Regions from separate parts of the Marinicrinis sediminis genome, predicted to be linked through region 3. Evidence: riboswitches for the same ligand, from Rfam matches in the RefSeq annotation. Region 3 holds a riboswitch; each other region holds the start of a gene.
The links. Region 3 has a riboswitch for cyclic di-GMP ahead of ACFSUC_RS03230 (hypothetical protein). Riboswitches for the same ligand answer to the same signal wherever they lie in the genome.
Positions count from the first base shown of each region.

Region 1: another riboswitch for cyclic di-GMP. It lies ahead of ACFSUC_RS06105 (pyridoxal phosphate-dependent decarboxylase family protein); the one in region 3 lies ahead of ACFSUC_RS03230 (hypothetical protein).
Region 2: another riboswitch for cyclic di-GMP. It lies ahead of ACFSUC_RS10770 (PilZ domain-containing protein); the one in region 3 lies ahead of ACFSUC_RS03230 (hypothetical protein).

Region 1 covers NZ_JBHUMM010000010.1:15,790-19,065, forward strand. Annotated here, with positions in the region: gene ACFSUC_RS06090 (YigZ family protein) at 1-365, shown strand, start outside; gene ACFSUC_RS06095 (TetR/AcrR family transcriptional regulator) at 390-1,007, shown strand; gene ACFSUC_RS06100 (secondary thiamine-phosphate synthase enzyme YjbQ) at 1,143-1,547, opposite strand; cyclic di-GMP riboswitch class I at 1,723-1,807, shown strand; gene ACFSUC_RS06105 (pyridoxal phosphate-dependent decarboxylase family protein) at 1,891-3,276, shown strand, end outside.
Region 2 covers NZ_JBHUMM010000023.1:201,360-204,635, forward strand. Annotated here, with positions in the region: gene ychF (redox-regulated ATPase YchF) at 1-1,041, opposite strand, end outside; gene ACFSUC_RS10770 (PilZ domain-containing protein) at 1,338-2,048, opposite strand; cyclic di-GMP riboswitch class I at 2,315-2,401, opposite strand; gene ACFSUC_RS10775 (glucosaminidase domain-containing protein) at 2,720-3,276, opposite strand, start outside.
Region 3 covers NZ_JBHUMM010000005.1:38,900-42,175, forward strand. Annotated here, with positions in the region: gene ACFSUC_RS03220 (ABC transporter ATP-binding protein) at 1-557, shown strand, start outside; gene ACFSUC_RS03225 (TatD family hydrolase) at 554-1,396, shown strand; cyclic di-GMP riboswitch class I at 1,419-1,511, shown strand; gene ACFSUC_RS03230 (hypothetical protein) at 1,612-1,857, shown strand; gene asd (archaetidylserine decarboxylase) at 1,964-2,749, shown strand; gene ACFSUC_RS03240 (aminotransferase class I/II-fold pyridoxal phosphate-dependent enzyme) at 2,841-3,276, shown strand, end outside.

The DNA of each region.
Region 1 (3,276 bases), on a different contig from region 3:
TTGTGACCCGCTATTTCGGAGGCATCATGCTGGGAGCTGGGGGGCTTATCAGAGCCTATACGGACGGAGCTGTCGCCGCCCTGGAGTCTGCGGGGCACATTTACCGGGTGCTGCATACACCTGTTGAGATCTGCATTGACTACACCTGGCATGGCAAGGTGGAGAATGAACTGCGCAACCGTCAGATGCACATGGGAGAGACAAAGTTCACAGACAAGGTGACGCTGACTTGTTATCCTTTGGCGGAACAGGCGGAGGCCTTTGTGGCCTGGATGACAGATTTGACGCAAGGACAGGGTATGATTGCATCATCCGCATCCATATACCTGGATCATGATCGCAATGTGGCCCTTGAAGCTTTGTGAATAAATAAAGGGTGAGGTGGGAAAGTGGCGAGAAAAGCTGTAGAGCAAGAATTGAATCGTGAAATCATTGTAGAGGTAGCGAGAGAGCTTTTTGCAACGAAAGGATATCAATCGGTCTCGATGCGCGCAATTGCCAAAAAATTAGGGTATAGCCATGGATCGCTTTACTATCATTTTCAGGACAAGGCAGAACTGTTCTATAACCTGGTCGTCGATGATTTTACCCATTTGTTTAATCGGCAGATGAAAATATTGAATGATGGCAAGCACAGTGCCATGGAACGGCTGAAGATCATGATGGAGGAATTTATCCAGTTTGGTCTGCAAAACAAATTCCAGTACGAGATCATGTTTCTCATTCAGGACAATGACCTGCGTCGCTATTCCAGAACCGAACAGGCCAAGTGCTTTGATTTGTTCTCACGTGCCGTTAATGCGGCGCTGGAAGAAACCGCTTCGATTGAAATCAGCCTGTTTTCGCTGCCGTGGAGCCTGTTTATGTCTCTGCACGGATTCGTCACCTACTGCAATCGCTTCGATCAAACCTATGACGAAGTTCAAAAGCTGGCAAACGATCATATTACGTTCTTATGCAATAATCTATTAAAAAATTTGGCGGATATCGAAACGGTTCAGCGCTGAGGTACAGATTTCAAGACGGTCACCTCATGCGTGAATCCGATATACATAAAGAGCCACCGTCTGTCTTCACTCCCGGATCAGGGAAGAGAAGCAGATGCGGTGGCTTTTTTTTGATCGAAATAGGGAAAGGCTGGCTCAGGCGTCCGCAGCGATCCGAATCAGACAAGTTCGGTTTCGTGGCCCGTCAAATTCACAAAAGTAAATTCCCTGCCAGGTACCCAGGACCAATTTCCCGTTTTGGACAAGGATAGTTTGCGAGGTGCCCGTAGTGATCGCCTTGAGATGGGAAGCTGTATTGCCTTCAGCGTGTCGATATTTCGGATGTTCCCAAGGGAAAACCTCATCGAGACGCATCAATACATCGCGGACTACATCGGGATCTGCATTCTCATTGATGCATATCCCTGCTGTTGTGTGGGGCGAATAGACGATACAGACACCGTCTGAAATTTTTTCTTTGTCGAGGAGATGTTGGACATCACGCGTAATATCCAGCATCTGATCGCGCTTTTGCGTTGTTAGTGCAATCGAATGGATCACAAATGAAACCCCTTTCGCAAAAATTTCAAATTTGGCATACGAAATAAACAAAATCGAGAAAAATGTACTAGAAAAATGAAATGAAACATAGTAGAATATACTTACTCGGCGCTGTCAAGATGCTTTTCACGATTGTGAAATACTACATAATTTTATTTGACAACATACAATCGAATATGGTATTAGGCAAACCTGTTGAAAAGCAGGGACGCAAAGCTATAGGGACTTAGCCTGAACAGGCATGTCAGCCAGTTGCATTCGTTTGCAGGTGAACTATAGCTGTCTCTCTAGCTATAGTTTATTTAATTTAGAGAGATTTGACAATCAGAAAGGAGTCGAGATGATGGAAACAATGGAACAAACTAGCATGCAGCGTTATTTTCCGAGTACCGATGGAAACGTGGAGGACCGGCAACAAATCGTTTCATGGATCGAACAATTACTGTCAGGCATGGATGCATTAAAAGATCCGGATCGCGTGCACTTGAAGGGAGACAAGCAGCGGGGCGAGCAATTCTATCAGAATCTGATTGAGAACAGCCATATTCCATATCGTTCAGGCTCCATGGAACAGGTTAACGAGAAACTGATTGATCTGATGAAGGATCATCCTTTTCATACCAAACGTTTTATAACCAATATTTTACCGATGGCCAGTACACCCGGCATTGTCGGCATGATGGCTGCGATGCTCCTGAACGGGAACAATCTGTGGGACGTCTACGGTCCGGCAGGCGCAGAAGCAGAGGTCAGTGTCATCAGCATGATGTCCAAGCTCATTGGCTATGATCACACGAAGAGCGGTGGATATACGACATGGGGAGGACAGGGTGCCGTGTTCACGGGGCTTCGAGCTGCCATTGCCAAGTTTGCCCCTTATGCGATGGAGAGAGGGATTCCCAATCATTTGTATGCGTTTACGAGTGAGGCTGCCCATTATAGTCTGCTGAAGTCAGTAGAAGCGGTTGGAATGGGACGTGACAAGCTAGTCAAGGTTGCCTGCAATACGGATTCTTCCATGAACATGGAGGATTTGAAAGAAAAAATGAAACGTGTGATCGAACTCGGTGGGGTGCCGATTTACATCGTGGCAACAACTGGCACGACCGACGCGATGGGCATAGACGATCTCGCTGAGGTTTATGAGACTTCAGAAAAAATAGCAAATGCACATGGTCTCAGACGTCCGCACATTCATGCGGATTCCGCTCTGGGTGGCTTCTTCGCTTTCTTCAATACCTATGACTTTGAACATAATCCGCTTGGCTTCACGCCGCAGGCGCTGCAAGCACTAGAGCAAATCTCAGGCAAGCTGAATAAGCTGGCGTTGGCCGACTCTCTCTGTTTTGATTTCCAGAAACTCGGACAGACCCCCTATGTGACCAGCCTGTTTCTCGTGAAGGATGCCGCTGATCTTGAACCGATGGATCTGGCGCCGGAGGAAACGCCTTATGTGGGTCACCGTGGCTACGGTCAATATCATACGGGATATACACTGGAATGCTCGCGTATGGCCAGTGCGGTATCGATGATGGCGGCGTTGACGGCTTTTGGCATTGAGGGGTATCAACGTCTTCTGGGACAGTTTGTTGAAGTGAGCTGCGCCGTCCGGGAGGGGTTAGCACAAATTCCAGGCGTGGAGGTTGTGAATCCAGATAATCCGGGCATTACAACACTGTTCCGAATCTATCCCGAAGGTGCGCCGAGATATCAGCAGGAAATCTCGGGA
Region 2 (3,276 bases), on a different contig from region 3:
CAGTCTCAGTTGTCCCTTGTCTCTGGCTGCGGACATGGAACCACTCGCTGTCAAAGCGTCATAACTGACGACTTCGGCACGAATAAATCCGCGTTCGAAATCGGTATGGATCACCGCTGCCGCCTGCGGGGCTTTCGTTCCCTGACGAATCGTCCATGCCCGTACTTCCTGCACGCCTGCCGTGAAATAGGTCTGCAAGCCGAGCAGTGTATAGGCAGCACGAATCAAGCGGTCCAGACCGGACTCTTCAAGACCCAGCTCTTCCAGGAACATTTCCCGATCTTCCCCTTCGAGTTCGGCAATTTCCGATTCTACCTTGGCACTGACCGCGACCACTTCGGCTTGCTCGCCTGCCGCAAATTCGCGCACTTTCTGAACATGCGGATTGTCCTCCGCAGAGCCTACTTCATCCTCGCTCACATTGGCGGCATACAGTACCGGCTTCATCGTCAGCAAATGGAGATCGCGAATAATCAGATGCTCCTCTTCGGTTAGCTCCATGCTCCGGGCAGGCTTGTCATTGTACAGCACTTCCTTGATCTTCTCCAGGCATTCCACTTCCTGAGCATATTGCTTGTTGCCGCCCTTCATGTTCTTGCGGGATCGATCTATCCGTTTTTCCACCGATTCCACATCTGCGAGAATCAGCTCCAGATTAATCGTCTCGATATCTGAAATCGGGTCTACCCCGCCGGATACATGGGTAATGTTCTCGTCTTCAAAGCATCTGACCACATGTACAATGGCATCCACTTCCCGAATATGCGCCAGGAATTTGTTGCCCAATCCCTCTCCCTTGCTCGCGCCTTTCACCAGTCCGGCAATGTCTACGAATTCAAATGCAGTCGGAACGATCCGGTTCGGATTTACGATCTCTGCCAGCTTCTCCAGACGATCATCCGGTACTTCTACGACCCCTACATTCGGATCAATCGTACAAAACGGATAGTTGGCCGATTCTGCACCTGCCTGTGTGATCGCATTAAACAAGGTGGATTTTCCTACATTGGGTAAGCCTACGATTCCTGCTTTCAAAGCCATTTATATGTCCACTCCTTCTTCATTCCCTCTTCTATCTATGAGGATCTCTTAAGATCCGTTCCAGTGATGCCAGTGTTTTACGTCATTTTACTGCTTCCTGTTGTTTCAGGTGGTTCATTCATGCCAGTGCATTGTACGCTTGCTGGGCTTGTGAGTATAACCTTACTTATTATATAGCAGTCATACGCGTTGTACAACGAAAAAACCTAGAACATGCGCGATCGCACAATCTGTGCCTAAATCGCAGATATCCTAGGTATGCCCTGTCCGCAATGGATGAATCCGTCTGCCTGTCCTCAATTCGCAAGCCGGGAGCGGAACTCCTGTTTTCTTGAAACGGCCCGATATTGAATTTGCTTGGTCAATATATACGCGCGCAGTGCATTGATGCGTGCTTGCGGAAAATGAACCATTTTCGCTCCGTAATAAATGCCCCCTTCGGTTTCTTCATGTCTCACTACTTCCACATCGCAGGCTGTTGCATGTCCGATATGCAGTTGAAGTTCCACTCTGGTTTCATACAATGTAAGGGACGGTTGTCCGGTCGCCAGGAATCCGACACCGCCAATGCTGATGTTCTGAATATGGATCTGGATCGGACTTGCAATGTTGAGGTCTTTTTGAGGGTGGAACACTTTCGTGATGTGCCCCTTCTCCTCGATGTCCACACGGGGATGCTCCCGTTTGTTCAGAAATTTCTTCTGATTTTCAGGTGGATTGAGCACGATGACGACACCATTGTCGATGGCAACCACACTGCTATGCACCGTATGTATGCCGCCAAGTGAATAGATGGACAATTTAACGACATCGCCTAGCTTGAACTTGCGGTAATCACTGAGCTCAATCTCAATAATATCTCCTTCTGCATAGGTCAGGATGCCGGTAGTCAAATAGTCCCTGGTTTCCACTACCGTTCTGGAATCAAGCAAAATTCCGGCTGTTCCATGTTCATACTCTGTACTCATGGCATGCTCCTTGTTTTTCAAAAATGCAAACGTATCCATTAGCAGCACCTCTTCATCGATAGAGTTGTCAGGCAGCGAAGACATCAATGAGCGTCATGCAGCACGTCTGGGAGAGTCGGGTAAGCAGCAGTGATTCAAGTTTGGTTTATGTAAAGGCTGTATCCGGCTGGTGAGCGGCCCCAAGAGGTAAAGAAAAAGCTAACCTCGAAACCATACTTGTTTCGAAATTAGCCTTGTTACCATGTAACTGAGCCTGTCTGTATACGGGGATGCGAGACAAGCTGCATGCTGTGCTTCTCAGCTTATGTGGTAACCCGGCCGTCAGTAGTTGATGCAACCTTAGACCCGTGGCTTTGCGTCCCTATTTTTCAATAGGTTTGCCCTTATTCGGATACCATAGGCACAACGATGTGTATCCTGTGCCTTTTCTAGTAAAATAGTATCACTTCTTCATTATAGGAGACAATTCGACATCTGGCAACCATTTTTTTCTACCTGTCTGCCTCTTTTTGAGAGAATTCTCACAGTCCTCATCAGACTTCGTATGGCATTCTCACAGTCCCCCATAATCTTCTTTAGAGCATTCTCACAGTCCCTTTAATCTTCGTTAGAACATTTTCGCAATCCCCGTCCATCTTCGTAAAAGCATTGTCACGATCCCAGTTCATTATTAGAGATGCCAAAGCCTCATTGACTGCTATGACCTCCCATCATGACCGCGACTTCGGCTCGCGAAGCTGTTCCTTGAGCCGTCTCAGCACCACACCAAATTCCGCCCACGTCACCGCAGTATCGGGATCATGGGCCTGTGTAATGAGGCCTTGCTCATCCAGCCAGTTCATCGCCGATTCCTTCCACGTCAACGGATCACCCGGCAGATCACCATCCAGCATATCTTGCCAAATACGGATAATATCTTCCCCGTATCCCACGCCGGGAACCGCCCATTTGCCACCAAGTTCATTCCAGTACAGCGCCGTACCGCGAAGATTGGATTTCTCCAGCAGTATAAACCGGGGATCAACCAACTTTCTGCCCTCTGGAAGCGGAGCAGTAGTCGCATACCCGTACAAATGCTGAATCTGTGCCTCAATCCCTTCCTGCGGGGATGCAAAAGATGCACCTCGTGCACTGCTGCTTACGGCCCCGAGACCGGCATAATTGTGCTGCTGCGGCAGAACCGATCCCCCGAATCGCCAGCTTCCGGTTTCCTTGATGGATTGCGCAAAGGCGACATCTCCCCTCACCCCATACCACGCTCCTATGC
Region 3 (3,276 bases):
CCTCCACTGGCAAGAGCGGTCATATCAGCTATATGCCTCAGCAGCCCGCTTTGCTGCCCTGGCGATCGGTGCTGGACAATGTACTGCTTGCGGCAGAAATTTCTGGTACAGCCGGCAGTGAGGCGCGTTCGCGAGCCAGTGAATGGCTGAAACAGGCCGGACTCGCCGAATATGAGCAGCACTATCCCCATCAACTCTCCGGTGGAATGCAACAGCGGGTTGCCTTTGTCAGAGCCTTGATGAGCCCGCAGGAATTGATGCTGCTGGACGAACCGTTCTCCGCGCTTGACGCGATGACCCGTCAGGAGATGCAGCAATGGCTGATCCGTATCTGGGAAGTCCATCGCAGAACGATACTCTTCATTACTCACAGTATAGATGAAGCCCTGTTTCTCTCTGATCGTATCTATGTCATGTCAGCAAGACCTGGCCGAATCATCGAAGAGCTGAAGGTGCCTTTCTCCAGACCGAGAACCGACGAACTGGTTCTGGACCCTGATTTTGCTGCCCACAAACATCGTCTCTATCAACGCCTGAAAGGAGAACCGACCGCATGAAAGCCAAAGTCATTGACAGCCACGTCCATCTGGATATGTACACAGATGATGAACTCGACCGCATCCTGAAAGAAGGCAAAGCAGAACAGGTGGATGCCTGGATCACGGTCTCCAAGGATATGGAAAGCTGCAAACGCAATCTTGCGATTGCACAGGCTCACCCTGATCTCGTTTTTCCGTGCTTTGGGCTGCATCCCGAGCAGTCGCTTCCTGGCGACGAGGCGCAGTCGGACCTGCTGCAATGGATGCGTGAGCATCAGCATGTCGCAGCCGCCATCGGAGAGGTAGGCCTTCCCTACTTTCTTCGCATGGAGAAGCAGGGCCGGGGAGAAGCCTTTAGCGAAGAGCCCTATCTGGAATGGCTGGAAGCGTGTATCCGTCTGGCCGCTGAATGCCAGCTGCCACTGGCGCTGCATGCCGTATACGAAGATGCTGACCAAGTCTGTGACCTGCTGGAGAAGCACTCCATTCAGCGTGCACATTTTCACTGGTACAAGGGCAGTAAGAAAACGACGGAACGCATGCTGCAAAATGGCTATATGATCTCCTTCAATCCGGAGGTTTGCTATGAAGACAGCGCAGCAAGCAGTGTTCGGGCCTATTCGCCGGATCACCTCATGCTGGAGACGGATGGTCCATGGCCTTTTGAACAAGCTTTCGCGGGACATATGACGGCTCCCTGGATGCTTCATGCAGCCATAGATACCGGAGCAGAAATACTAGGCATGCACAAGCAAGAATTGTACAAAAAACTGCATTTCAACACACGTCAATTTTACTTGTCATCGCGATCAAAGTGGATGACATCGACACGGTCTTGTGATAACATGTTGCCATAGTGCAACACCCAATTTGTTCTATACTTGGGAAAGGCAAATCCTTCGAAAGATGGAGACGCAAAGCCACGGGTCTAATACGAGCACATTCCTTCGTAATGATCGCCGGGTTGCCTCGCCGAACTTGACATCATCTTATACCTTCATCATTGTTGTGTGCGCTTTGCATCCAAACCTTGAGCTACACCTTAAAAATCGTGAAAAAGGAGTATGCAGCAATGAGCAAGAAGCAAGTATCGTTGTCAAATGAGGAAGTTCTATCCTGTATCCATGCATGCAGTTATTGTGTGGGCATCCATAAGGAACACAAGCAGACGCCCATCCAGTGCACCAAATACTCAGGCTCCCAATTTCCGATCTATGTCAATGTGAAGACCTGCTTCACCTGCTCGGAATTTGAATGGGTCATCGAACAGGTACGCACTGCTCCTGCATGTCCTTCGCTCCAGAAGGAAACCGGATAGCCCGATATGAGCAGGCTTGCCTTACCAGGCGTTATTGTGTTTTTCAGGCATCTGTGGCAAGATAAGCGAATAGAACTTTCTTTCAAGCCAGGAGTGAATATGAGGCATGAAACCCGTGTTTAAGCTATTGACCGAGCTATCCTCTCGCAAATGGATCTCGCAATTGACCGGCAAATTCGCCAAATCCAGCTTTAGCAAACGCCTGATTCCGCGATTTGCTAAAAGCTACGGCATCAACATCGAGGAAGCGGAAAAATCCATGGATCAATATGCCAGTTTAAACGACTTCTTCACCAGACGCCTCAAGCCAGGCAGCCGTCCGATCCACCCCGATCCAGCATCGCTGATCAGTCCGGTGGATGCGATCGTCACTGGCAAAGGAGTCATCCAGGAGGGTCAACTGTTCAACATTAAGGGACAGGATTATGACCTGGAGGAGCTTCTTAACCATTCCCCGCGCATGATCAATTACATTCACGGCTATTTTTACGTCTTATATTTAAGTCCAACCGACTACCACCGCATTCATGCGCCTGTCGAAGGGACCATCCTTGAAAAAGACCGAATTAAAGGTAAAGTCTATCCGGTACATGATTTCAGTCTGACCCACATGAACAAGGTTCTCAGTCGAAACGAGAGGGTCGTTACCTACATGCAGCATGCCTGCGGAGAGGTAGCCGTCGTCAAGGTGGGCGCTCTGAATGTGGCAAGTATTCAATATACCGATCATTTGCAGCCTCAGGTTGAACGAGGCGGTGAGCTGGCTTATTTCGAATTCGGCTCCACCGTCGTCTTGTTGACAGAAAACGGCACGCTACAGCCCGATGACAATATCCAGGTTGGCGACAAGGTGAAGCTGGGAACCCATTTGGGCACCCTGCATGCCAAATAAGGGATTTGTGATTTGGCTGTTTTCATCATAGTGAAGACACCGAATACCCTGCAAGGATGAATGACAGAATCTTTCTGGAAGGATGAATCGAATGAATCCGCTTGCTCAACAACTGAATGAATCCGTTCAAAAGGAAGACCCGAACGTTTATGCCATGCTGTCTACTCTCGGGAAGCAAATTTATTTCCCGAAAGAAGGCATCATCAGTCAATCTGCCGAAGCGGCTCAAAAGGCAAAAACCTTCAACGCCACGATCGGTATTGCACTGGAAAACAAGAAACCCATGCATCTGGAAGTGATCCAGGAATCACTGTCTGCGTTTGAACCGAAGGACTTGTATCCTTATGCACCACCGGCAGGAAAGCCTGAACTGAGAAGCTTGTGGAAAGAAAAAATGCTGAAGGAAACCCCCTCGCTTGCCGGGAAGAGCTTCAGTAATCCAATCGCAACCAACGCGCTGACACATGGGTTGAGCATCGTGGCTGACCTGTTTGTAGATCAAGGGGATGCCGTTATCATCCCCGATA